3 regions of the Herbaspirillum sp. NPDC101396 genome follow, and region 3 is predicted to be linked to each of the others. Evidence: predicted binding sites of a transcription regulator. Region 3 holds the regulator's gene; each other region holds the start of a gene.
What was found. Region 3 encodes FliA, which starts transcription of late flagellar genes. Its sites were predicted from a motif close to CTAAAGTTTNNNNNNNNNNNGCCGNTA; they were not measured.
Positions count from the first base shown of each region.

Region 1: ACIROY_RS02680 (DUF4088 family protein) is a predicted target of FliA. The motif match lies at 2,813-2,839, and genes of this name have one in related genera.
Region 2: ACIROY_RS06745 (DUF5610 domain-containing protein) is a predicted target of FliA. The motif match lies at 1,528-1,554, and genes of this name have one in related genera.

Region 1 is NZ_JBIWNT010000001.1:576,079-583,735, forward strand. It holds gene ACIROY_RS02665 (anti-sigma factor family protein) at 1-525, opposite strand, end outside; gene ACIROY_RS02670 (sigma-70 family RNA polymerase sigma factor) at 522-1,037, opposite strand; gene ACIROY_RS02675 (DNA-3-methyladenine glycosylase I) at 1,248-1,895, shown strand; gene ACIROY_RS02680 (DUF4088 family protein) at 1,961-2,686, opposite strand; gene gabD (NADP-dependent succinate-semialdehyde dehydrogenase) at 2,932-4,395, opposite strand; gene ACIROY_RS02690 (ABC transporter permease) at 4,407-5,267, opposite strand; gene ACIROY_RS02695 (ABC transporter permease) at 5,344-6,678, opposite strand; gene ACIROY_RS02700 (ABC transporter substrate-binding protein) at 6,788-7,657, opposite strand, start outside.
Region 2 is NZ_JBIWNT010000002.1:379,755-387,411, reverse strand. It holds gene ACIROY_RS06755 (deoxyguanosinetriphosphate triphosphohydrolase) at 1-46, shown strand, start outside; gene ACIROY_RS06750 (ABC transporter substrate-binding protein) at 201-1,352, shown strand; gene ACIROY_RS06745 (DUF5610 domain-containing protein) at 1,617-2,351, shown strand; gene ACIROY_RS06740 (Tex family protein) at 2,461-4,812, opposite strand; gene pth (aminoacyl-tRNA hydrolase) at 5,028-5,609, shown strand; gene ACIROY_RS06730 (DsbC family protein) at 5,655-6,392, opposite strand; gene ACIROY_RS06725 (FAD-dependent monooxygenase) at 6,487-7,657, opposite strand, start outside.
Region 3 is NZ_JBIWNT010000007.1:72,017-79,673, forward strand. It holds gene motD (flagellar motor protein MotD) at 54-875, opposite strand; gene ACIROY_RS22320 (flagellar motor protein) at 899-1,645, opposite strand; gene ACIROY_RS22325 (RNA polymerase sigma factor FliA) at 1,627-2,361, opposite strand; gene ACIROY_RS22330 (MinD/ParA family protein) at 2,417-3,214, opposite strand; gene flhF (flagellar biosynthesis protein FlhF) at 3,249-4,721, opposite strand; gene flhA (flagellar biosynthesis protein FlhA) at 4,718-6,808, opposite strand; gene flhB (flagellar biosynthesis protein FlhB) at 6,805-7,657, opposite strand, start outside.

The sequences.
Region 1 (7,657 bases), on a different contig from region 3:
CATCAGGCGTCCGCCCACAGGACGGAAACCATAGGCGCTGAAGTCCGGCATCGGCGCCGCCTGGACGAAGTGATGGTTGAGCCAGGATTGCAGCTGCGCCGGCTGGTCAGTCTTCATGTCGACCTTTTGCGCCATGTCGCCGATGGCGAACAGGCGATAAGCCTGGGTGGCATCGGCCATCGGCAGGTACGTTTTGCGCATCGACATGTCGCGCAACTGCCAGCCGCCCAGCGTGCCCAGGCTCAAGGTCAGCACCAGCGACGCGGCGATTGCCATGCGTCGCTGTGAGCGCGCACGCAACTCGCGACGGATGCGAAACGGATCGAGGCGGGCCGGTGTTTCCGTGGCGGGGATGTTGTCGAGCGCAGCGCGCAGACGCTGGCTTTCCTGGCGCAGCAGTTCGACTTCACGCGCCGCTTCGGGATGGGACTCCAGATACAGCGCGATCTGGCGGCGCAGCGTCTCGTCGACCTGACCGTCGGCATAGGCCTGCAGATCGTATTCGGAAGGAGAGAAGGCGTTCATTTCAAAATCCGTAGTGGAGGAGTGACAGGCTTGCCATCATTGAATCCACGCAGCGCCTTGCGGGCGCGCGACAGGCGCGACATTACGGTGCCGAGCGGGATGTCGAGGGCGTCGGCGGCTTCCTGGTAGCTGAGTCCTTCGACCGATACCAGCAACAGCAGCGCGCGCTGCTCGGCCGTCAGCTTGCCGAAATCCTGCAGCGCGGCGCGCGACATGGCGACGTCTTCGGCTGAGGGCGCCAACTCTTCTTCGCGGCCGGCGAACAGCGACAGCAAGCCGGCATAGCGTTTGGCGCGGCGCTCGCCGTCGAGGAAGCGGCGGTACATGATCTGGAACAGCCACGCCCGCAAGTCGCCGTCTTTGCGACGCCGGTCGCTGTGCGAGAGCGCACGTTCCAGGCAGGACTGCACCAGGTCGTCGGCGCTGTTTTCATGGCGCGTCAGCGACAGCGCAAAGCGCCGCAGCCGGGGCAGCAGTTCGCGCAAGTCGTTGTCGTTGAAATCGGTGCTCATGTGCAAATGTTGTCAGTGGCGGTCAAGCGCGTCATATCGTTCGTGCACAGTAAGACGAACGGGCTCCGGGCTTATTCCCTTGCCGTGCAATTATTTTTTGAGCAGCGACAGACGAGCAATGGATTAGCAATAAATTAGCAAGAAGCGCCGTGCGCGCCGGCTTGCTTTGTCGCATCATAGCGGCTTGCCAGCGGCGTTCCTATTATTGACATGACAACAAACACCAGCAGCGACGTGCCCGGACTGATCACGACGGAAGATGGAACAACATATTGCGCCTGGCATGCAGCCATGCCCGAGTACCACGGCGGCGAATGGGGCAGGCCGGTGGCTGACGATGTGCGACTGTTCGAGAAAATCTGCCTGGAAGGATTCCAGTCGGGCCTGGCGTGGATCACCATCCTGCGCAAGCGCGAGAATTTCCGTGCGGCGTTCGACGGTTTCGATTTCCACCGGGTGGCGCGTTATACCGAGGCAGACATTGAACGCCTGCTCGGCGACGCCGGCATCATCCGCAACCGCGCCAAGATCGTCTCGGCCATCAACAATGCCCGCCGCGCCATCGAACTGATCGACGAAGCCGGTTCGCTGGCCGCCTGGTTCTGGCAATTCGAACCCGCCGCCAAAGATCGGCCCAAGACGCTCACGCTCGATTACTGGCAGGCCAATCCCACCTCGGAAGCTTCGGTGGCACTATCGAAGGCGCTCAAGAAACGCGGCTGGACTTTCGTCGGCCCGACCACCATCTACGCCTTCATGCAGGCGATGGGGCTGGTCAACGATCACCTGACCGGCTGTGCCTGCCGCACCATCGTCGAAGCGGAACGCAAGGCGTTCCAACGGCCGAAAGCCCTTTAAATGCAAAGAAAAAGGCCCGTGGAGCATGCAGCGCCAAGGGCCCGGAGAACAACATTCCCGAAGGATCAGGCGAATACGCTGCGATACCAGGCGAGGGCGCGGCCGAGGAAGCCATCGGCATCCTCTTCAAACAGATAGGGTTTCTTGGCGCGCAGGCGGTCGAGGATTTCCTTCTCATCTTTTTCCTTGACCGTGCCGTAGGCGATGCCGAGCGTCAGCAGCGTACGCAGTGAGCCCAGTTTTTCCTTGGCGACTGAGCCGCGTGCATGTTCGACGGCGATCTTGGCGTCGTGCAGTTGCTGCGCCCATGAACGCGCCAGGCGCCATGCCGGTGTCTTCAATGCTTCTTCGGCCTTGGCGATGCTGATGGCCGCCGACTTGATTTGCGCGGCGAGGACGTCGATCTGCGATTCGTCGCCCTTGGCTTGCTTGACGATGGATGTCGCCCAGGCCTTCGACGCCGCGGTCAGTTCGTCAACGGTCCAGTCGTGCTGTACGGCGATATGGAAACCGAAGTTGGAAGCCTGTGAAATCAGGATCGCGACCACGTCGGGAAAGTCTTTGTCGAGCGCGCGCTTGGCCCACGCATATTGACCTGAGAGCATCAGGTGCTGCACGGCGGCTTCGGTCAGGAAGGTGGTGTTGTCCGAGAGTTTCGCCAGCATGAAGCTTTCGAAGGTGGGCGAGACAAATCCGGGGTCGCACTTCAGCGAGAGGCGATTGAAGTTTTTGTAATCGCGGTCCAGCAATTCATAAACCTCATCCTTGAGGTTGAGATTGAGTTTTTTCATGTTGTTCCCTGGTGCCCTGGCGTGTTGTCGGATCGACATGCATGTCGTTGTCGAACACCGAAATTCTAATCGCAAATCAGCCGCTGCATGGAATTCGCAGCGACAGGGCGTAGATGCATGAGGGGTTAACGGCAGGAATCGGGAAAACTTTTCCCTGGGCAATAACACGGCAGACAAGACATCGGCGACCGGTCGCCGAAGCGCAGCGCGAGGCGTTCAGGCGGCCGGCTTCAGCGATCAGGCAATCAGATCCCGCCCATGCACAGATACTTGATGACCAGGTAATCGTCGATGCCGTAGTGCGATCCTTCGCGACCCAGTCCGGATTGCTTGACGCCGCCGAACGGGGCGACTTCATTGGAGATCAGGCCGGTATTGATGCCGACCATGCCGCTTTCGAGGCCTTCAGCGACGCGCCAGATGCGGCCGATGTCGCGCGAATAGAAGTAGGCGGCCAGTCCGAACTCGGTGTCGTTGGCCATGGCAATGGCGTCTTCATCGGTGATGAAGCGGAACAGCGGCGCCATCGGGCCGAAGGTTTCTTCCCTGGCGATGATCATCTGCGAGGTCACGTCGGCAATCACGGTCGGCTCGAAAAAGCTGTGACCGAGTGCGTGGCGCTTGCCGCCGATGAGTACGCGACCGCCTTTGTCGCGGGCGTCGGCGATGTGCTGCTCCACCTTCTTGACGGCTTTGTCGTCAATCAGCGGGCCTTGCGTGACGCCGTTCTCGATGCCGTTGCCGACCTTCAGCTTGCCGACGGCGGCCACCAGTTTTTCGGCGAAGGCGTCGTACACGCCATCCTGCACATAGATGCGGTTGGCGCACACGCAGGTCTGGCCGGCGTTGCGGAACTTGGACGCGATCGCGCCTTCGACCGCGGCATCGAGGTCGGCGTCGTCAAACACGATGAAGGGCGCATTGCCGCCCAGTTCCAGCGACAGTTTCTTGACGCTGGACGCGCATTGTTCCATCAACAGCTTGCCGATCGCGGTGGAACCGGTGAAGCTCAGCTTGCGCACCAGCGGATTGCTGGTCATCTCGCCGCCGATCAGCTTGGCGGAGCCGGTGACCACGCTGAACACGCCGGACGGCACGCCTGCGCGCTCCGCCAGCACCGCCAGCGCCAGCGCCGAGAACGGCGTCGCTTCGGCCGGCTTCAATACCATCGGACAGCCGGCCGCCAGCGCCGGACCGGCCTTGCGCGTGATCATCGCCGCCGGGAAATTCCACGGCGTGATTGCCGCACAGACGCCGATCGGCTCCTTGGTGACGATGATGCGGCTGCTCGGCGACGGCGATGGAATGGTGTCGCCATAGGTGCGCTTGGCTTCTTCACCGAACCATTCGATGAAGGACGCGGCATAGGCGATCTCGCCCTTGGATTCGGCCAGCGGCTTGCCTTGCTCGGTGGTCATGATCAGCGCCAGGTCGTCGGCGTTGGCCAGCATGAGGTCGTTCCATTTGCGCAGGATGACGCTGCGTTCCCGGGCGGTTTTCTTGCGCCAGCCGGCCCAGGCGGTTTGTGCCGCCTCAATGGCGCGGCGCGTTTCGGCGGCGCCCATGTCGGGAATGGTGCCGATCTTGTCGCCGGTGGCGGGATTGTGCACGTCGTGCGTGCCGCCGTTGTCGGCATTGCACCAGGCGCCGTTGATGTAGGCTTGCTGGCGCAACAGGGTCGGATCTTTGAGGTGTTCGGATAACAGCATGGAGTTTTTCCTTAAAATTTGGCCGCCGCCTTATTGCGACCACGTAACCACTCCAGCACCAGCAACAGGCAGGTGGAGAAAATGATCAATATGGTCGCCAGCGCAGCGATGGTGGGGCTGATGTTGTCCTTGATGCCGGCGAACATCTGGCGCGGCAAGGTGGCCTGGTTGGGGCCGGCAACGAACAGCGTCAGCACGACTTCGTCGAAAGAGGTGGTGAAAGCGAACAGTGCGCCCGAGATCAGGCCCGGCGCAATCACCGGCAAGGTAATGCGGAAGAAGGTGCGCAACGGGCTGGCGCCCAGGCTCAGGCTGGCCCGCACCAGGTTGTGATTGAACCCCTGCAGTGTCGCCAGCACGGTCGTGACCACAAACGGCGCACCCAGCGCCGCATGCGCCAGGATCAGCCCGGTGTAGCCGTCCGACAAGCCGATTTGCGCGAAGAACAGATAGACTCCGACGCCGACCACCACCACCGGCACGATCATCGGCGAAATCAGGATCGCCATCAGGATGCCTTTGCCGCGGAAGTCGGCCTTATTCAGGCCCACGGCAGCGAGCGTGCCCAGCACGGTGGCGATCACGGTCGCGGCGGGCGCAACAATGAAGCTGTTACGGGCGGCGCGCATCCAGTCGTCCGACGCGAACAGGTTCTGGTACCAGCGCAGCGAGAAGCCCTTGATCGGATACATCAGGAAGCTGCTGTCGCTGAACGACAGCGGGATCATCACCAGTATCGGCAGGATCAGGAAGACCAGGATCAACACGTTCAGACTGCGCGAGACGAAGAACCACGCGCGCTCAGGCAGCGACATGTAAGGTGGGAAGGCCGGCAAAAGCGAGGAGACCCGCAGTGATGACATGTTGATCATGGCGTTATCCGATAACCAGTGTGATGTTGTTGTGCGCGTTAAGTTGCATGACAATGTGACAAGGCGACGGTGCTTGTTAGGCAATGCCGACGTCGATCCTGGCGAAGCGCCGGTAGACGCCGTACAGGATCAGCGTTCCCGTCAGCAGCAATCCGCCCAGTGCGCACGCCATGCCCCAGTTGATGGTGGTATTGATGAAATAGGCGATGAAGTAGCTCACCATTTGTTCATTCGGCCCGCCCAGCAGGGCCGGCGTGATGTAGTAACCGCCCGCCATGATGAACACCAGCAACACGCCGGCGCCGATGCCCGGATAGGTCTGCGGGACATAGACGCGCCAGAACGCCGCAAACGGATGGCTGCCGAGTGAAATGGCCGCCTTGAGATAAGTCGGCGGTACCGATTTCATGACGCTGTAGAGCGGCAGGATCATGAACGGCAGCAGGATGTGCGTCATCGAGATGTACACGCCGATGCGGTTGAACACCAGTTCCAGCGGCGCATGGATCACACCGCTCAGCATCAGCGCGGTGTTGACCAGCCCTTCGGATTGCAGCAGCACGATCCACGCCGCCACGCGCACCAGGATTGAGGTCCAGAACGGGATCAGCACCAGGATCATCAGCAGGTTGGCGCGGCGCTCAGGCATGGTCGAGAGCCAGTAGGCCAGCGGATACGCCAGCAGCAGGGTGAACAAGGTAACGGCCGCACTCATCCACAAGGTGCGGCCGAAGATGGCGCGGTAGATGGAAGCGTCCGGATCGACCTGGACGATGTCGCCGACGGCGTTCTGCTTGAGATCCAGCGAGGCCAGCAGGTAATAGGGAGAGTAGATCGAGCCGTTGCGGGCGATCACTTGCCAGCTATCGAGCTCGGCCCACTGCGGGTTCAGCGCGATCATGGCTTCCCTGATCCGGGCAGCCTGCGCCGGTTGTGACGGTTGCAACTCCTTGCCGTCGGCATCGTGCAAAGGCAAGGCGCGGGCGGTTCCCATGATCAGCGAGCGCGCGCCGGAAAGTTCGGTATTGATGCGGCGGGCCAGCGGGCCGGCGGTACTGTCTTTTTTCGCTTGCAGCAGGTCGGTTGCAATCGCGGCATAGGCCTGGTCCGGCGGCGGGCTCTTGCGATCCCATTTGGCGAGCGCGGTAATGGTGTTGGGCAAGGTCGAAGCGATCTCGGGGTTTTCCACCGCGCGCACCAGCAACACCACGATCGGCGCCACGAAGGTCATCAGCAAAAAGAGGGCAAGCGGCGCAATCAGTCCCAGTGCGGCGAGACGCTTTCGCGTTTCCGCCTTGCGCAGATCGCGCTTGAGCTGCTGCGGCGTCGGATCTGCAAGCATGGAATTCCTGGCTTCGGCGTCTGTAGCGGTAGGCATGACTGCGCTCGGACTGGTGGCGAGAGTATTCATCGTGACTCTTGATTCTGAATGCTGCCTGACAATGGAAAACGGAAATCGGATGCGCAGACAACTGTCGCCTGCGCATCCTGGCTAGGTGACTAGCCGGCGAGCGTCGGCCTTACTTGGCAACCCAGGCGGCAAAGCGTTGTTCCAGCTCTTCGCCGTGGTCGGTCCAGAATTGCTGGCTCAACTGGATCGCATCCTTGGCGTTGGCCGCGGAAGTCGGCAAGTTGGACAAGGTCTTCGCGTTGAGCAGTTTCAGCGTGTTCTTGTTGACCGGACCATAGGCGATGTTGTTGGCATAGACCTTCTGGTTCTCGGCAGTCGTCGCAAAGCTGATGAATTTTTCTCCCAGCGCCTTGTTCGGCGAACCCTTTGGAATCACCCAGTAATCCAGGGTATAGACGCTGCCGGCCCAGACCACCTTGAGGTTCTTGCCTTCGCGCTGCGCCGCGTCGATGCGGCCGTTGAAGGCGGTCGACATCACGACGTCGCCGGACACCAGGAACTGCGCCGGCAATGCACCTGCTTCCCACCACTGGATATTCGGCTTGAGCTGGTCGAGCTTCTTGAAGGCGCGATCCACGCCGCCCTTGGTGCTCAGCACCTTGTAGACGTCCTTGGTCGCCACGCCGTCGGCCATCAAGGCGAACTCCAGGGTGTACTGGGCGCCTTTCTTCATGGCGCGCTTGCCGGGAAATTTCTTGGTATCCCAAAAGTCCGCCCATCCTTGCGGCGCAGTCTTGAGCTTGTCGCCGTTGTAAGCCAGTACAGTCGACCAGACGAAGGCGCCCATGCCGCACTCACTGTTGAGCGACTCCGGAATGTAGTCGTCCTTCTTGATGGTCTTGATCAGGTCGAGCTTTTCGATCAAGCCGTCTTCACAGGCGCGCGCCAAGTCGCCGCCATCGATTTCCACCACGTCCCAGGTGACTTTCCTGGCTTCGACCATGGCCTTGACCTTGGCCAGCTCGCCGTTGAACTCGGC
Region 2 (7,657 bases), on a different contig from region 3:
CGCCATGCGCGAACACCGGCGTTTGTTCATGGTGGAAGAACTGTAGAAAAAGATTCTGACGAGGTTCGTACATCGTCAAGATTCAGCCGGTTTGTGGGTCCGATTCGCATAAAAGCATTGCCTCCTCGTGCATCGTTGCTACTCTGAGTAGCACGACAAAACCATCTCTACGGCCAACAACTGGTGGAGGTGTCGAGACCATGCGAATACCATTCCTTCCCGTGCGGCGCATCGCTGCGCTGACCCTGTTTTTTTTGTGTTGCCATGCCCATGGACAATTCAATCCCGCCGAACCTGCCGGCAACAACGACATTGTTGTCGGCCAGTCTGCGGATCTGAGCGGCCCCTATGCCAAGATCACACGCCAGTTCATCACCGGAGCAAACGTCTACTTCGCCCAGCTCAACAGTCGCGGCGGCATAGCGGGTCGCCGGGTCAGGTTGATGACGTTGGATGACCAGAACGATCCCACCCTGGCGCTCAAGAACACGCAGGAGCTGCTCGACGAGCACAAGGCCATCGCGCTGTTCGGCTATATCGGCGCACAAACCACCGCCGCCGTATTGCCGCTGATCAACGAACGCAAGGTGCCGTATTTCGCCCCTGTGACGGGCTCCTGGATTGTGTACGCCGCGTTCAACCGGCATGTCTTCACGATACGCGCGAGCTATGCCAACGAATACGACTATCTGTTTTCGCGCTTCACGCAGATGGGACTGAAACGGCTGGCGATCTTCAATGACGCTACGGGACTGCCGCACAACGTCATGATGAAAGCCAAGATCAGCAATGCAAACGCACAGCTGGTCGCGTCGGAAAGCATCATGGGACAAAACGTCGACAAGATCGCCGACAAACTATTGGAAAGCCGACCCGACGTGGTGCTAATCATGAGCATTTCACAAAACGTCAACAGCGCCTTGATACGCAACCTGCGCGCCAAGGGCTATCTCGGTTATTTTTATTGCGCTTCGCTGGTGTGCAGCCCGCTGCTGACCAGCGACCTGGAAGAAGCCGCAAGCGGCCTGATCATTTCGCAAGTCGTGCCGCATCCGTGGAAAGCGCGCACGCCCATCGTGCATGAATACCAAAAGGCGATGCGCGTCGCCAGGATCGGACAATTCAGCTATCTCGGACTCGAAGGTTATATCGCCGCAAAAGTGCTGGCCGAAGGCCTTAGTCGCGCAAGCCACCGGCTGACGCACGAGAAATTGATTGTCGCGCTGGAAACAGTCAACGACAAAACCTACGACCACGCCGGCTATCAAATCAATTTTTCACCGTCCAGTCATCAGGGCTCCACCTATGTCGACGTGACGACAGTGGACAAGAGCGGTGTCATCCAACCTTAGATAATTTCGCCGCAAGCGATTTGAGAGACAGGATCATCGCTCTCATGAACTGAGATGCACGATAGCTGCAAAAGGACGTTTCCAAAAAACAATAATTACCTCAATTTCAGTGAAAACGATACGTATTGTCTCGATTCTGGTCATAAATTCTTACAAACGAAGTTGGCATTGTGACCTTCAGATTTCGGTCAGCATGCCGTAAGTTGAGGATGGACTGCCATTTCCCCTCCTTCTTGCGTGCGGTCCTTGTACAGGAGACCTGCCATGTCTATCAGCACCAACACGATCAATACCAACACGCCGGCCACCAGCCTGCCCGCGACCACCGATGCCTCCACCACTGACGACGCCACCAAGACGGACGGCGCGACCGGTGCGAAAGATGTCAAACTGACCCCGGCCATCGCCAAGCAACAGCTCAACGCAGCCATTCTGCAATCGTCACTGGAAGTGTCGCTGTCCTCGCAGAACGACCCGCTGTCGCTGGTCTACAAGTCGGCGATCGAAAACCTCAACGACATACTGAAGCCGGAACTCGGCGACAACGCCATCCAGAACGCCGCTTCGCAAGACAACAGCCCGGAAGCCACCGCCGGCCGCATCCTGTCGTTCATCAAGAGCGCGTTCGGCTTGTTCAGCCAAAACAGCAAGACCGGCGACAGCACGGACGGTGCCGACAGCGCCGACGGCGCCGCTGACACCAGCAAGCGGGACGCCAACATCGACAAGTTCATGAGCCTGATCCAGAAGGGCGTCGACCAGGGCTTCGATGAAGCGCGCGGCATCCTGTCCAGCCTCAAGGTCCTCAACGGCGACATCGCCAGCAACATCGACAAGACCTATGAAATCCTGAAGAAGGGCATCGCCGATTTCGTCGCTGCGCTGAAGAACCCGACGACCGATGATGGTTCCACGCCGACGGACGGCAGCTCGACCACCACCAGCGTCTCGGTGTCGGTCTCGATCACGGCCAGCCGCACCACCGTCACCAACTACTGATTCCGCAACCGGCATCGGAGCAACGCCCCTGCAGCCACGCTGCAGGCGTAAAAAAAGACGCGGCAAGCCGCGTCTTTTTTTGTCCATCGATTTATTCAACCGCTCCGCATCAGCCCTTGAGCTTGGCGAACGCCGCCGCCATGGCGTTGTTCGCCGGCGCCGGCTGACGCGACTGCTGGCCCTGGTGCTGCGACAGGCGACGTGCATCGTTACGGTCGCCGCGTTGCTCCGGCTTGCTGCCGGCAACCGGTGCGCTGTCGGACAGGCGCATGGTCAGTGCAATGCGCTTGCGCTTCTCGTCGACTTCCAGCACCTTGACCTTGACCACCTGACCGGCCTTGACGACGGTGTGCGGATCCTTGACGAAGGTGTTGGACAGGGCCGAGATATGCACCAGGCCGTCCTGATGCACGCCGATGTCGACGAAGGCGCCGAAGGCGGCGACGTTGGTCACCACGCCTTCGAGGATCATGTCGGGGCGCAGGTCCTTGATTTCTTCAACGCCATCCTTGAAGGTTGCGGTGGTGAATTCAGGACGCGGATCGCGGCCGGGCTTTTCCAGCTCCTTCAGGATGTCGGTGACGGTCGGCACACCGAATTTTTCGTCGGCGTATTTGGCCGGGCTCAGCGATTTCAGCAAGGCGCTTTCACCCAACACGCCCTTCACGTCCTTCTTGATGTCGGCCAGGATTTTTTCCACCAGCGGATACGATTCCGGGTGGACCGCCGACGCGTCGAGCGGGTTGTCGCCGTTCATCACGCGCAGGAATCCGGCCGCCTGTTCGAAGGTCTTGTCGCCCAGGCGCGGCACTTCACGCAAACCGGCGCGCGAGGTGAACATGCCCTTCATGTCGCGATACGACACGATGCTTTGCGCGACGCTGGCGTTGAGGCCGGACACGCGCGCCAGCAACGGCGCGGAAGCGGTGTTGACGTCAACGCCGACGGCATTCACGCAATCCTCGACGACGGCGTCAAGCGAACGCGCCAGTTGCGACTGGCCGACGTCATGCTGGTATTGGCCAACGCCGATCGACTTCGGATCGATCTTGACCAACTCGGCCAGCGGATCTTGCAGACGACGTGCAATCGACACCGCGCCGCGGATCGACACGTCCAGATCAGGCAATTCCTTCGAGGCGAATTCAGAGGCCGAATACACCGATGCGCCGGCTTCCGACACGACGATCTTGGTCAGCTTCAGTTCCGGACGCATCTTGATCAAGTCTTGCGCCAGCTTGTCGGTTTCGCGCGAAGCGGTGCCGTTGCCGATGGAAATCAGCGAGACGTTATGCTTTTCAGCCAGCTTGGCCAACGTGTGCAGCGAACCTTCCCAGTCATTGCGCGGCTGATGCGGGAAGATGGCGGTCGTGTCGACCACCTTGCCGGTGGCGTCAACCACCGCCACCTTGACGCCGGTGCGCAGTCCCGGATCCAGGCCCATGGTGGCGCGCGGACCGGCCGGCGCGGCCAGCAGCAAATCCTTCAGGTTGCGGGCAAAGACGTTGATCGCTTCGGCTTCGCTGCGCTCGCGCAGGCCCGTCATCAGTTCGGTTTCGAGGTGCATGAAGACCTTCACGCGCCATGCCCAGCGCACGGTGTCGGCCAGCCACTTGTCGGCGGGACGACCCTTGCTGCTGACGCCGAAGCGCGCGGCGATACGGTTTTCGCACGGGTTGTGCGGCGCGTCCCACTTCGGTTTTTCTTCTTCGGTGTCGAGGCGCAGAACCACCGTCAACATCTCTTCGCGGCGACCGCGGAACAAGGCCAGCGCGCGGTGCGATGGAATCGTGCCGATGGTTTCGGAGTAGTCGAAATAGTCGGCGAATTTTTCACCGGCGTCCTGCTTGCCTTCGATCACCTTCGATTCAACGATGCCGTGTTCGGTGATGTATTCGCGCAGCGCCTGCAACAGCTGCGCATCTTCAGCGAAACGTTCCATCAGGATCTGACGCGCGCCGTCCAATGCCGCCTTGGCATCGGCCACGCCGGGATTGTCGCCGCTGTCGGTGGTGAAGGCGGGCTTGAGGTATTTCGCCGCTTCCTCTTCCGGATTGAGCATCGGGTCGTTAAGCAGCGCGTCGGCCAGTTCGGTGAGGCCGGCTTCGGCGGCGATCTGGGCCTTGGTGCGGCGCTTGAGCTTATAGGGCAGGTACAGATCTTCCAGACGGGTCTTGTCTTCGGCGTGGACGATGGCGTCCAGCAGGACCGGCGTCATCTTGCCCTGCTCTTCGATGGACGAGATGATCGCGGCGCGGCGGTCTTCCAGCTCGCGCAAGTAACGCAGGCGCTCTTCCAGCAGGCGCAGCTGGGTATCGTCCAGGCCTCCGGTGGCTTCCTTGCGGTAGCGCGCGATGAAAGGCACGGTCGCGCCTTCGTCGAGTAAGGCGATCGCGGCGGCAACCTGCACCGGCTTGGCGACGAGTTCGAGAGCTAAACGTTGTTCGATGGAAGGCAACATGACAATGAAATCCGGGAATTGAAAAACAAGCGTTGGATGATACGCAATTCAGGGGGACGCGCCAATCTTGACAGCCCCCAAATGCACGAAATAAATGGATTTGCAGCAATAAACACGGCAATCCGGGATGGAAACGGAACAGAAACTGAGCGGAATTGGACGGGTCGATTCGTTATCCGCGATAATCGGCGCTTTCCTGTTAACTTCTTATCAGCATGCCCATACGCCTTATCGTCGGCCTCGGCAATCCCGGCCCGGAATACGAGCAGACCCGGCACAACGCCGGCTTCTGGCTGGTCGACAATCTCGCCGGCAGCATTCGTCTCGCACGCGAGACGCGCTTCAATGCGCTGGCTGCCAAGACCTCCGTCGCCGGTCAGGAAGTCTGGCTGCTGGAACCGCAGACCTTCATGAACCGCTCCGGTCAGTCGGTCGGCGCACTCGCGCGCTTCTACAAGATCGCCCCCGATGAAGTGCTGGTGGTGCACGATGAACTGGACCTGCCGCCCGGTAGCGCCAAGATCAAGAAAGGCGGCTCTTCCGGCGGTCACAACGGCCTCAAGGACATCACCGCCGCGCTCGGCACGCAAGACTACTGGCGCCTGCGCATCGGCATCGGCCATCCGCGCACGATGGGCCTGCAGCAACCGGTGGCCGACTTCGTGCTGCATCGTCCGCGCAAGGAAGAACAGGCGCTCATCAACGACGCCATCGAGAAGAGTCTCGATGCGATTCCGTTGTTGTGCGAGGGGAAGTTTGAAGCAGGAATGATGCAGTTGCATACGGCCGCCAAGTAAATTTCAACCTGACGGCCGCAGCAAAAATGCTGACGGCGGATGGGCTTACTTCAGCGTAGCGAACTTCTGTTCCAGACCCTTGGTATCGATGGCGCCGGGAATACGCGAGCCGTCCGCAAAAATGATGGTCGGCGTGCCGGTGATCTTCATCTTCTGGCCCAGCGCCAGCACCTGGTCATGCGGCGCGTTGCAGGTTGCCGGCGCAGCCGAGGCTTCCTTGCCGTTCAGCATCCAGTCGCTCCAGGCCTTGCCCGGGTTGGACGAGCACCAGATATTGCGCGACTTCTCGATCGAATCCTGCGCCAGGATGTTGTACTGGAAGGTGTACACGGTCACGTTGTCGACGTCCAGCAAGGTCTTCTGGAAACGCTTGCAGTAGCCGCAGTTCGGATCTTCGAACACGGCGATGGTGCGCTTGCCGTTGCCCTTGACGGTCTTGATCGCCAGGTCCAGCGGCAAGTCGGAGAACTTGACCTTGTTGATGGCCTGGATCTTTTCCTTGGTGAAATCGCGGTAAGTCTGCGAATCGACCACGCGGCCGATGAACAGGTACTGCGCCTTGGCGTCGGTGTAGATCACGTCGCCGTCGACCTGCACTTCATACAATCCCGCATACGGCGTCTTGCTCACCGACTCGACCTTGGCGCCTTCGCCCAGGCGCGGTTCGATCGCCTTCTTGATGGCGGCTTCAGTAGCGTCGGCCGCGCAGGCCGAGCCGCCCACGCATGCCAGCAGCAGGCCGGCTGCAGCCAGGAAGGCGGGGAGTGCAAAAATCTTTTTCATGTTCTGTTCCAATAGTAAGGCGATGTTCGGAATCGTTTTGAGACCTCGTCGGATGGAGCCCGACGCAAAGTCGTCAAACTATAAAGTAAATCGGTCAAATCCGTTTGCCGAGGGCATGCGCCATCAGACGCCGCTTTAAGACCGGCAGGTTGTTCACCAAGTTCAACCCGATATTGCGCACCATGCGCAGCGGCTCGAGGCCGGTGCCGAACAGGCGCGCCAGGCCGTCGGTGGCCAGCTGCATCAGCAGGACTTCTTCCTTGCGCGCACGCGCATAGCGGCTCAGCACGCGGGCATCGCCGCAATCGCGTTGCTGCTCGCGCTCATTGATGACCTTCAGCAAGGCGACCACGTCGGCGAAACCGAGATTCATGCCGTGACCGGCCAGCGGATGGATCACGTGCGCAGCGTCGCCGATCAGCGCCACGCGCGGCGCCGTCATGGCGTGCGGCTTGACCAGCGTCAGCGGAAAATCGCGCACCACTTCCGGCTCCAGCGGCGTCAAGGCACCGAGCACATGCGAAGCGTATTTACCCAGATGCTGCGCCAGTTGCGCAGCCGGTTGGCGCATCAGCGTCTCGGCCAGCGCATCCGGCGCCGACCATACCAGCGACACGCGCTGCCCCGGCAGCGGCAACAGCGCGACAATGCCCTCGGTCGCGGTGAACCATTGATAAGCCACACCCTGATGCGCTTTTTCGCAGGAGAAATTGGTGACGATGGCGCGCTGTCCATAGGCGCGGTAGTCCAGTCCGATATCGCACTGGCCGCGCACCCACGATTGCCCGCCGTCGGCGCCGACCAGCAAGGATGCCTCGAGCGTGTCGCCGCTTTCCAGCTGCAGAGTGACGCTGTGCAGGTCGCTGCGCATGGACACGGCGCGGCCGTTGACGACGCGCACGTTGGGAGAAAATTTCAGCGCCGCATCGAGCGCGGCATTCAGGTTGCGGTCCTCGACGATCCACGCCAGCGCATCGACGTGCGCCGAATAGGCGTCGAACACCAGATGGCCCGGATGGTTTTCATCGTCGCCGGTGACGTTCATGCCGTCGACCGCTGCCACGCGCTCGGCGTCGAGCGCATCCCAGACCTTGATTGACGACAGCAAGTCGCGCGCGATCTGGTTGACGGCGTAGACGCGCACATCCCAGCTGGCTTGCTCCGTAGCCGATGCCACAGAAGGTCCGGCAGATGCGGAAGCCGGCGCCAGCAAGCTTACGCGCAGTCCGGCTTGCGCCAATGCCAGCGCAGCGGTCTTGCCGATG
Region 3 (7,657 bases):
TTTTTCGCCCTCCGGAATTTAAAAAGCCCGTTCTTGCGAACGGGCTTTTTGCTTTATGGCCCAGGCTTGGGCTGAGCGGGCGGAACGAGCTTGCCACCCTCTTCCGCAAACGGCACTTCGGTCGCCTGCTCCGCCAATCGCGACAGGATCATCACATCGACACGGCGATTGCGCAGCCGCCCCTCGGGCGTATCGTTGGAAGCCACAGACTGATTCGATCCATGCCCCACCGCCGTCAGGCGCAGGTCTGCGATGCCCTGGTTGTTGAACAGCCGCGCCACCGTACTGGCACGGACCGCCGACAACTCCCAGTTGGAAGGAAAGACGCTGGTGTTGATCTGCGTATTGTCGGTATGCCCCTCGATCTGGATAGCGTGATCGTCGTTTTTCAGCACCCGGGCAATGGCGATCAGGGTTTCTTCCGACTCCTTGCTCACCTTCGCATCGCCGGGCGCGAACAGGACGTTGGCATTGATCTCCACGTTGACGCCCACGCTGGTTTGCGTCACGCGCACCTTGCCCTCCTGCACCAGCGGCGCCAGCACCTGCATGATGTCGCGCGCCATGTCGGTCATGCGCTCTTTTTCGCGGCGCAGCGCCTCGCTGTTGCGCGGCTTTTGCAGGGTAATTTTAGGGGCAACAGATTGCTGGGCGCCTTGGCCTCCCGCCTGGACAACGATGGGCGCGGTCGAGACTGGCTCCTTGCCGAAGGCGTTGATCAGCGAGTCGGCAAGGATCTTGTACTTGCCTTCGTTGACTTGGGAAATGGCATACATGACCACGAAAAACGCGAACAGCAGCGTAATGAAGTCGGCATACGAAACCAGCCAGCGCTCGTGGTTCTCATGCTCTTCTTCATGTTTTTTGCGCGCCATGATGTGCGTTGTGCGTCAGTAGGTCATGCGGTGGTGAAATAGGATTCGGCGCGCTCCTGGATCACGCGCGGATTGTCGCCGCTGGCGATGCCGAACAGACTGTCGGCGACCATGTCACGCCGGTTCACTTCCATGGCCAGCAATTCCTTGAGCTTGTTGGCCACCGGCAGGAAGAACAGGTTGGCCAGGCCGACACCGTAAATCGTCGCCACGAAAGCCACGGCGATGCCGCCACCCAGCTTGGCGGGGTCGGATAGATTTTCCATCACGTGGATCAGGCCGAGCACCGCGCCGAGGATGCCGATCGTCGGCGAATAGCCGCCGGCGGCTTCCCATATCTTGAGCGCCTGGCGCTGGCGGGTTTCGTAAGCAGTGGTATCGACCTCGAGGATCTCGAGCAACTTGGCCGGTGTGATGCCGTCGATCAGCAGGCGCAGGCCCTTCTTGACGAAGGGGTCGCTGCTGTCGTTCATGTGCTCTTCAAGATGCAGCAGACCTTCACGCCGCGAGATGCCGCTCCAGACCGTGATGTTATCGATCAGTTTGCGGTGGTTGTGAACCGGGGGAGAAAATACCCAGGACAGCAATTTGACGCCATGGACGAAATTGTCGAGCCTGGTTTGCAGCAGAACGGCGCCTACGGTGCCGGCAAAGACGATCAGGAAAGCGGTCGGCTGCAGGATAGAACCGGGATGACCGCCTTCAAGCAGCAAGCCAAGGAGGATGCATCCCAACGCCAGCAGTATCCCTCCTATGCTACTCCAGTCCACGCCTGCTCCCTCAAAGTCGAGCGCATGCGGGCGATGGCCTGGCTGTGCAGCTGGCAAACCCGCGACTCGGACACGCCCATGACGGCGCCGATTTCCTTCAAGTTCATTTCCTGCTCATAGTACAGGCCCATGAGGATTTTTTCACGCTCGGGCAGGGCCTTGATCGAATCGATGACGGCGTCGCGGAAACCGCCGTTGATCAGGTTCTGCAACGGGTCGTCGGTGTCCCGGGTCTGGTAGCGATCGAGGAAATGCTCGTGGCCGCCGTCGGCGTCGTGGAAGTCTTCGTAATAGATCAACTGATGGCCGCCGCATTCGGTCAGCATATCCTGGTACTCCACGAGGCTCATCTTGAGCTGCGTGGCGACCTCGGTTTCCTGCGGCGGACGGCCGAGCTGCTGCAGCAGGACATGGATGGCCTCTTCGATCTTGCGCGTATTCTGGCGGATGCTGCGCGGCAGCCAGTCGCTGCTGCGCAATTCATCCAGCATGGCGCCGCGGATACGCTGCACGGCGTAGGTTTCGAACTGCGCGCCGTGCGTTTCTTCATAGCGATTGACGGCATCAAGCAGACCGATCATGCCTGCCTGAATCAAGTCGTCGACTTCCACGCTGGGTGGAAGCTTTGCCTTCATCTGATGCGCCAGCTTTTTGACAAGCGCCGCATGCAGCTCCAGCAAATCGTTCTTGGTCGTCTTTCCTTTGACGTTATACATAGAACTCATCTCGTCAATAATGGTGAGTACGAACGATCATGCAATGCCAGGCGCGTCATACTCCGAGACTTGCACCATCGGTCGCCATACCGTACGTGCCCTTGGTGAGATTGGATAACGAAAACTGATCCGCCAGGCGTTTGAACGCAAGCGTAGCGCCGGCCAACGGGAATGCTTCCAGTACGGTGCGCCCCTGCCCGGATGCACGACGGATGTGTTCGTCTGCCGGGATCGAGCCCATGAAATGCAATTGCGCCGCCAGGTAGCGATTGGCCGCCTGCGCCATGTTGGCGTAGACCATCTGCGCTTCCGCGTCCGAACCACCGCTCACGAGCAGATTGAAAGGACGGCGACCGAGCTTGTCGCTGAGGCCCTTGAGCAAGACGTACGCGGCCTTGATCGAGGTCGGACTGGTCGACATATGCACCACGATTTCGCCCATTTCCATGGCCGGGACCGGCAGCAACTCCTCGTCATTCAATTCGCCGTTGATGAGCGTAATGTCGGATTCTTCGGTCAGTCCGTCGAAAATCTGCGCCAGCCGCGAGGCTTGCGGATGGGTAGAGGCCGATACGTTCTTGCGCGACAGGCGCGCCAGTGCAAAACCTTCCGGCACCATGCGCACCGCTTCATCCAGATGCCGCTCCTGACGAGCGACGTCGAGCAGTGTCGCCACGGCAACACCGCCAAAACGCGACAAGATCACTGAGGGCGTCATGCAAGCGTCGACCAACAATGCGTTGTGGTCGGCGGCGGCAAGAGAGGCTGCCAGATTGATCAGCATCGCGCCTTTTTCGTCGTCGGGAAGAACCGAGAAGAAAGTAAACACGCGCGGCGTCGGACGCTCCAGCATCCGTCGCAGTCCTTCCGCTTGATCAACGTCATAGCTAGCCAAGGATCACCTCCCGCAGGCTTTTGTCATTCATGGCCGTGGCCGTCGGTCCGACCACAACCGGCAACTCGGCGTCCTGGAATTCGAACGGCGCAGTTTCACGTTTCAGTTTAAAGGCGCGGTCGGCCAGATACAACCTGTTGGCAACATGCAAATCTTCCGGCACGCGCTGACCGTTCGCCACGTAATACAGATTCAGTTTTTGACGGATGACAACATCGAGCACGTTGCCGATGGTTGCCGCTTCGTCGAGCTTGGTAATAATGCAACCCGCCAGGCCGTCGCCGGAATACGCGCTCACGACTTCATTGAGCGTGCCGCCGGTCGCCGTTGCATTGAGGCACAACAGGCGTTTGATGTCAGTGCCTGCGCCCGACAGCATGGCAGCCTGTTCAGCCACCATCTGGTCGCGCTGGCCCATGCCGGCGGTATCGATTAGGACAGTATGTTTGCCGCGCAGTTCGTCGAGTGCGATACGCAAATCGGATTCATCTTTGACCGAGTGCACCATCACCCCGAGGATCTTGCCGTAAATGCGCAGTTGCTCGTAGCCGCCGATACGGTAGCCGTCGGTGGTGATCAGCGCCAGCTTGCCCGGACCGTGGCGCATCACGCAACGCGCCGCCAGTTTCGCGGTCGTGGTCGTTTTGCCAACACCGGTCGGACCGACCAGCGCGTAGACGCCGCCTTCTTCCAGCAATTCGTTTTCGTTGGCCATGGTCATCAGATTCTTGGCCAGCACCGACTTGACCCAGAACATGGCGTCTTGCGATTTCGGGCTTTGCGGCAGGTTCTCGGTGATCAGGCGCGACAGGCTGGCGCTGAAACCGGCGGCCAGCATTTCACGCATGATCGCGGCCTTGGCCGGCTCACGCTTTTGCGTGCCGCCCCAGGAAATTTCCGCCAGCTGGGTTTCCAGCACGCCGCGCATGGAGCGGATTTCACTCATGACGTCGGACAGGATTTCGTCGTAGTCCTTGCCGTCGAATTCAGCCATCACGCCAGCCTGCTGCGGACGCGCTGCAGCTGCAGCGGCCACTGCTGCCTTCGGGCCGGCAGCGACTTGCGCCGGTGTCAGCGCTTGCGCCTGCTGTTCCTTGGCGCTGGCGCGCGCGGCATTGCGGGTACGCCAAACGCGGGCGTCGGCCTGTGCCGTATTGTGTTCGACCGGCATGGATGCGCCAGGCCCCTGCGGTTGCGGTTCGGCGCGCGTGCGCGGCACGGCGGCCTGCAGCGACTGCTGCGGTGCCGGCTGGGCAGGCGGTCGGCGTACGGCCGGACGCGGCATGGCGTCCTTGGACATGGCCGGCACCACCAGCGACGACATGTCTTCGTTGGCCATGGCCAGGATCTCGACACCGTCGTCGATATTCCGGTTGGAGAGAATGACGGCGTCAGGACCCAGCGCTTCGCGCACTTGGCGCCATGCGTCTCGCGACGAACCTGCTATAAATTTTTTGACGTTCATGCTTGCCCTCCAACTAGGCTGGTAACTTTAATCGTTTTCGAATCAGGAACTTCAGCGTGTGAAAGCACCCGGAGTTGTGGCATTGCGCGTCGCAAGAAGCGCGCCAGCAATGCTCGCAAAGGACCCGGGACCAACAATACCGGGGTTAAACCCAACTGCTCTTGATGACGTGCTGCGTTTTCTGTTTGCGTAATCAGTGTATCGGCGAGGCCCGGCTCGATGCCGCCGCCTTCCGGTCCGCTTGCCTGCATCGCCTGCATCAGCAGACGTTCCAATTTGTTGTCCAGCGTCATGACCGACAGCTCGCTCTCGGTCGGGAAAATCTGCTGCACGATCGCGCGACCCAGGGCGATGCGCACGATGGCGGTCAGTTCGTTCGGTTCCTGCACGCGCGGTGCATGCTCGGCCAGGGTTTCGATAATAGTCCGCATATCGCGGATATGCACGCCTTCGATGAGCAGGTTTTGCAACACTTTTTGCACGGTGCCCAGTGGCAACGCCTTCGGCACCAGATCTTCGACCAGCTTCGGCGCATCCTTGCCGATGTGATCGAGCAACTGCTGCACTTCCTGGCGCCCCAGCAATTCCGCAGCGTGGATGGTGATCAAATGGTTCAGGTGCGTCGCGATGACGGTGCCGGTATCGACCACGGTATAGCCCATGGTCTGCGCCATTTCGCGCATGTTGCTTTCGATCCAGACCGCCGGCAGGCCGAACGCCGGATCGGTGGTCATGAGACCCGGCAACGGGCCGGTGACCATGCCTGGATTGATCGCCAGGAACTGACCGAAAGTCGCCTCGCCCTTGCCGATTTCCACGCCCTTCAAGGCGATGCGATAAGCCGACGGCTTGAGTTCGAGATTGTCGCGGATATGCACCGGCGGCGACAGGAAACCGACTTCCTGCGCGAATTTCTTGCGGATGCCCTTGATCCGGCGCAGCAGTTCGCCGCCCTGCCCCTTGTCCACCAGCGGGATCAGGCGGTAACCAACTTCCAGCCCGAGCGTATCGACCGGCAGGATGTCCTGCCAGGTGGCCTCTTCGATTTCCTGCGGCGTCGTGACCGGCGCCGGCAATTCGGCAATCGCTCCCGCCTCCTGCTTGCGCTTGTTCACCGAGTAACCCGCAGCCGCCAGCAAGGCAGCGATGATGATGAAGGCGACGTGCGGCATGCCGGGGATCAGGCCCATGCCGCCGATGATGATGGCGGTCAGGTACAGGACTTCGGCTTTGGCGAACAACTGGTTGATCAGCTGGCCGCCGACGTCCTGGTCGTTGGCCACACGCGAGACCACCACACCGGCGGCGGTCGAGATGATCAGCGAAGGAATCTGTGCGACCAGGCCGTCACCGATGGCCAGCAGCGTGTAGTTCTTCAACGCCATGTCGAAGGCCAGGTCATGCTGGATCATACCGACCACGAGACCGCCGACGATGTTGACCACGGTCACGATGATGCCGGCCACGGCGTCGCCGCGCACATACTTGCTGGCACCGTCCATGGCGCCATAGAACTCGGCTTCCTGCGCCACTTCCTTGCGGCGGGCGCGCGCTTCCGGCTCGCCGATCATGCCGGCGTTGAGGTCGGCGTCGATCGCCATCTGTTTGCCGGGCATCGCGTCGAGGGTAAAACGTGCCCCCACTTCGGCGATACGGCCGGCGCCCTTGGTGACGACGGTGAAGTTGATGATCGTCAGAATGATGAAGACGACGATACCGACGGTGTAGTTGCCGCCGATCAGGAAGTGGCCGAAAGCCTCAATCACTTTACCCGCAGCGTCGGGACCGGTGTGGCCTTCGGTCAGCACCACGCGGGTGGAGGCGACGTTGAGCGACAGGCGCAGCATCGTGCTCACCAGCAGCACGGCCGGGAACGCCACGAAGTCGAGCGGCTTGACGGTGTACAACGCGGTCAGCAGCACGATCACGGACAGCGAAATATTGAAGCTGAACAGGATATCGAGCGCAAACGCCGGCAGCGGCAGCACCATCATCGCCAGCATCATGACGATCAGGATCGGCGCTGCGAGCGCCTTGGTATGCTTGACCGGCACCCAGGCCGGCAGTTTCATGCTGTTGATGTTCATTGCGCAGCCTTAGCTTGTGCGGCAGCCATGGCGGCCTTGCGTTTGTACAGTGGGTCGTCCAGCTCCTTCGGCACCTCAAGGTCGCTCGGCTCGTCCGGACGGACGCCGCCATTGCTGTTGTACGTGCGCAGCTGGAAGATATAAGCGAGGACTTCGGCGACCGCGGTGTAGAGCGACTCCGGGATCTCATCGCCGATTTCGGTGTGATAGTGCAATGCGCGCGCCAGCGGCGGCGCTTCGAGGATCGGCACGTTGTTTTCTGCAGCGATCTTGCGGATGTTGGCCGCCACCGCTTCGGTGCCCTTGGCCACCACCTGCGGCGCCGACATGCCGCCTTCGCTGTACTTCAGCGCCACGGCAAAGTGGGTCGGGTTGGTCACCACTACGTCCGCAGTCGGCACTGCCGACATCATGCGGCGGCGCGCGGCGGCGCGTTGCAGAGCGCGGATCTTGCCCTTGATCAACGGATCACCGTCGGACTCCTTGTGTTCCTGTTTGACTTCCTGGCGCGTCATCTTGAGTTTGCGGGTGTAATTCCACAGTTGATACGGCACGTCGATGGCGGCAATCGCGATCAGCGCGCACACCATCATGATGAAACAGGTCCACAGCAAATTCGGCATGTGGCTGCTGGCCACCTTGAGCGGTTCGACGCTCAGGTTGAGGACGGCGTCGAGATGGCTGCGCATGGCGAACCAGGCGATGAAGCCGACCAGCACGCTCTTCAGGATGCCCTTGCCCAACTCGACCAGCGAATTGAGCGAGAACAGATTCATGATGCCCTTGATGGGATTGAGGCGGTCGAACTTGGGCTCAAGCGAGCTGCCGTTGAACAGCCAGCCGCCGAGG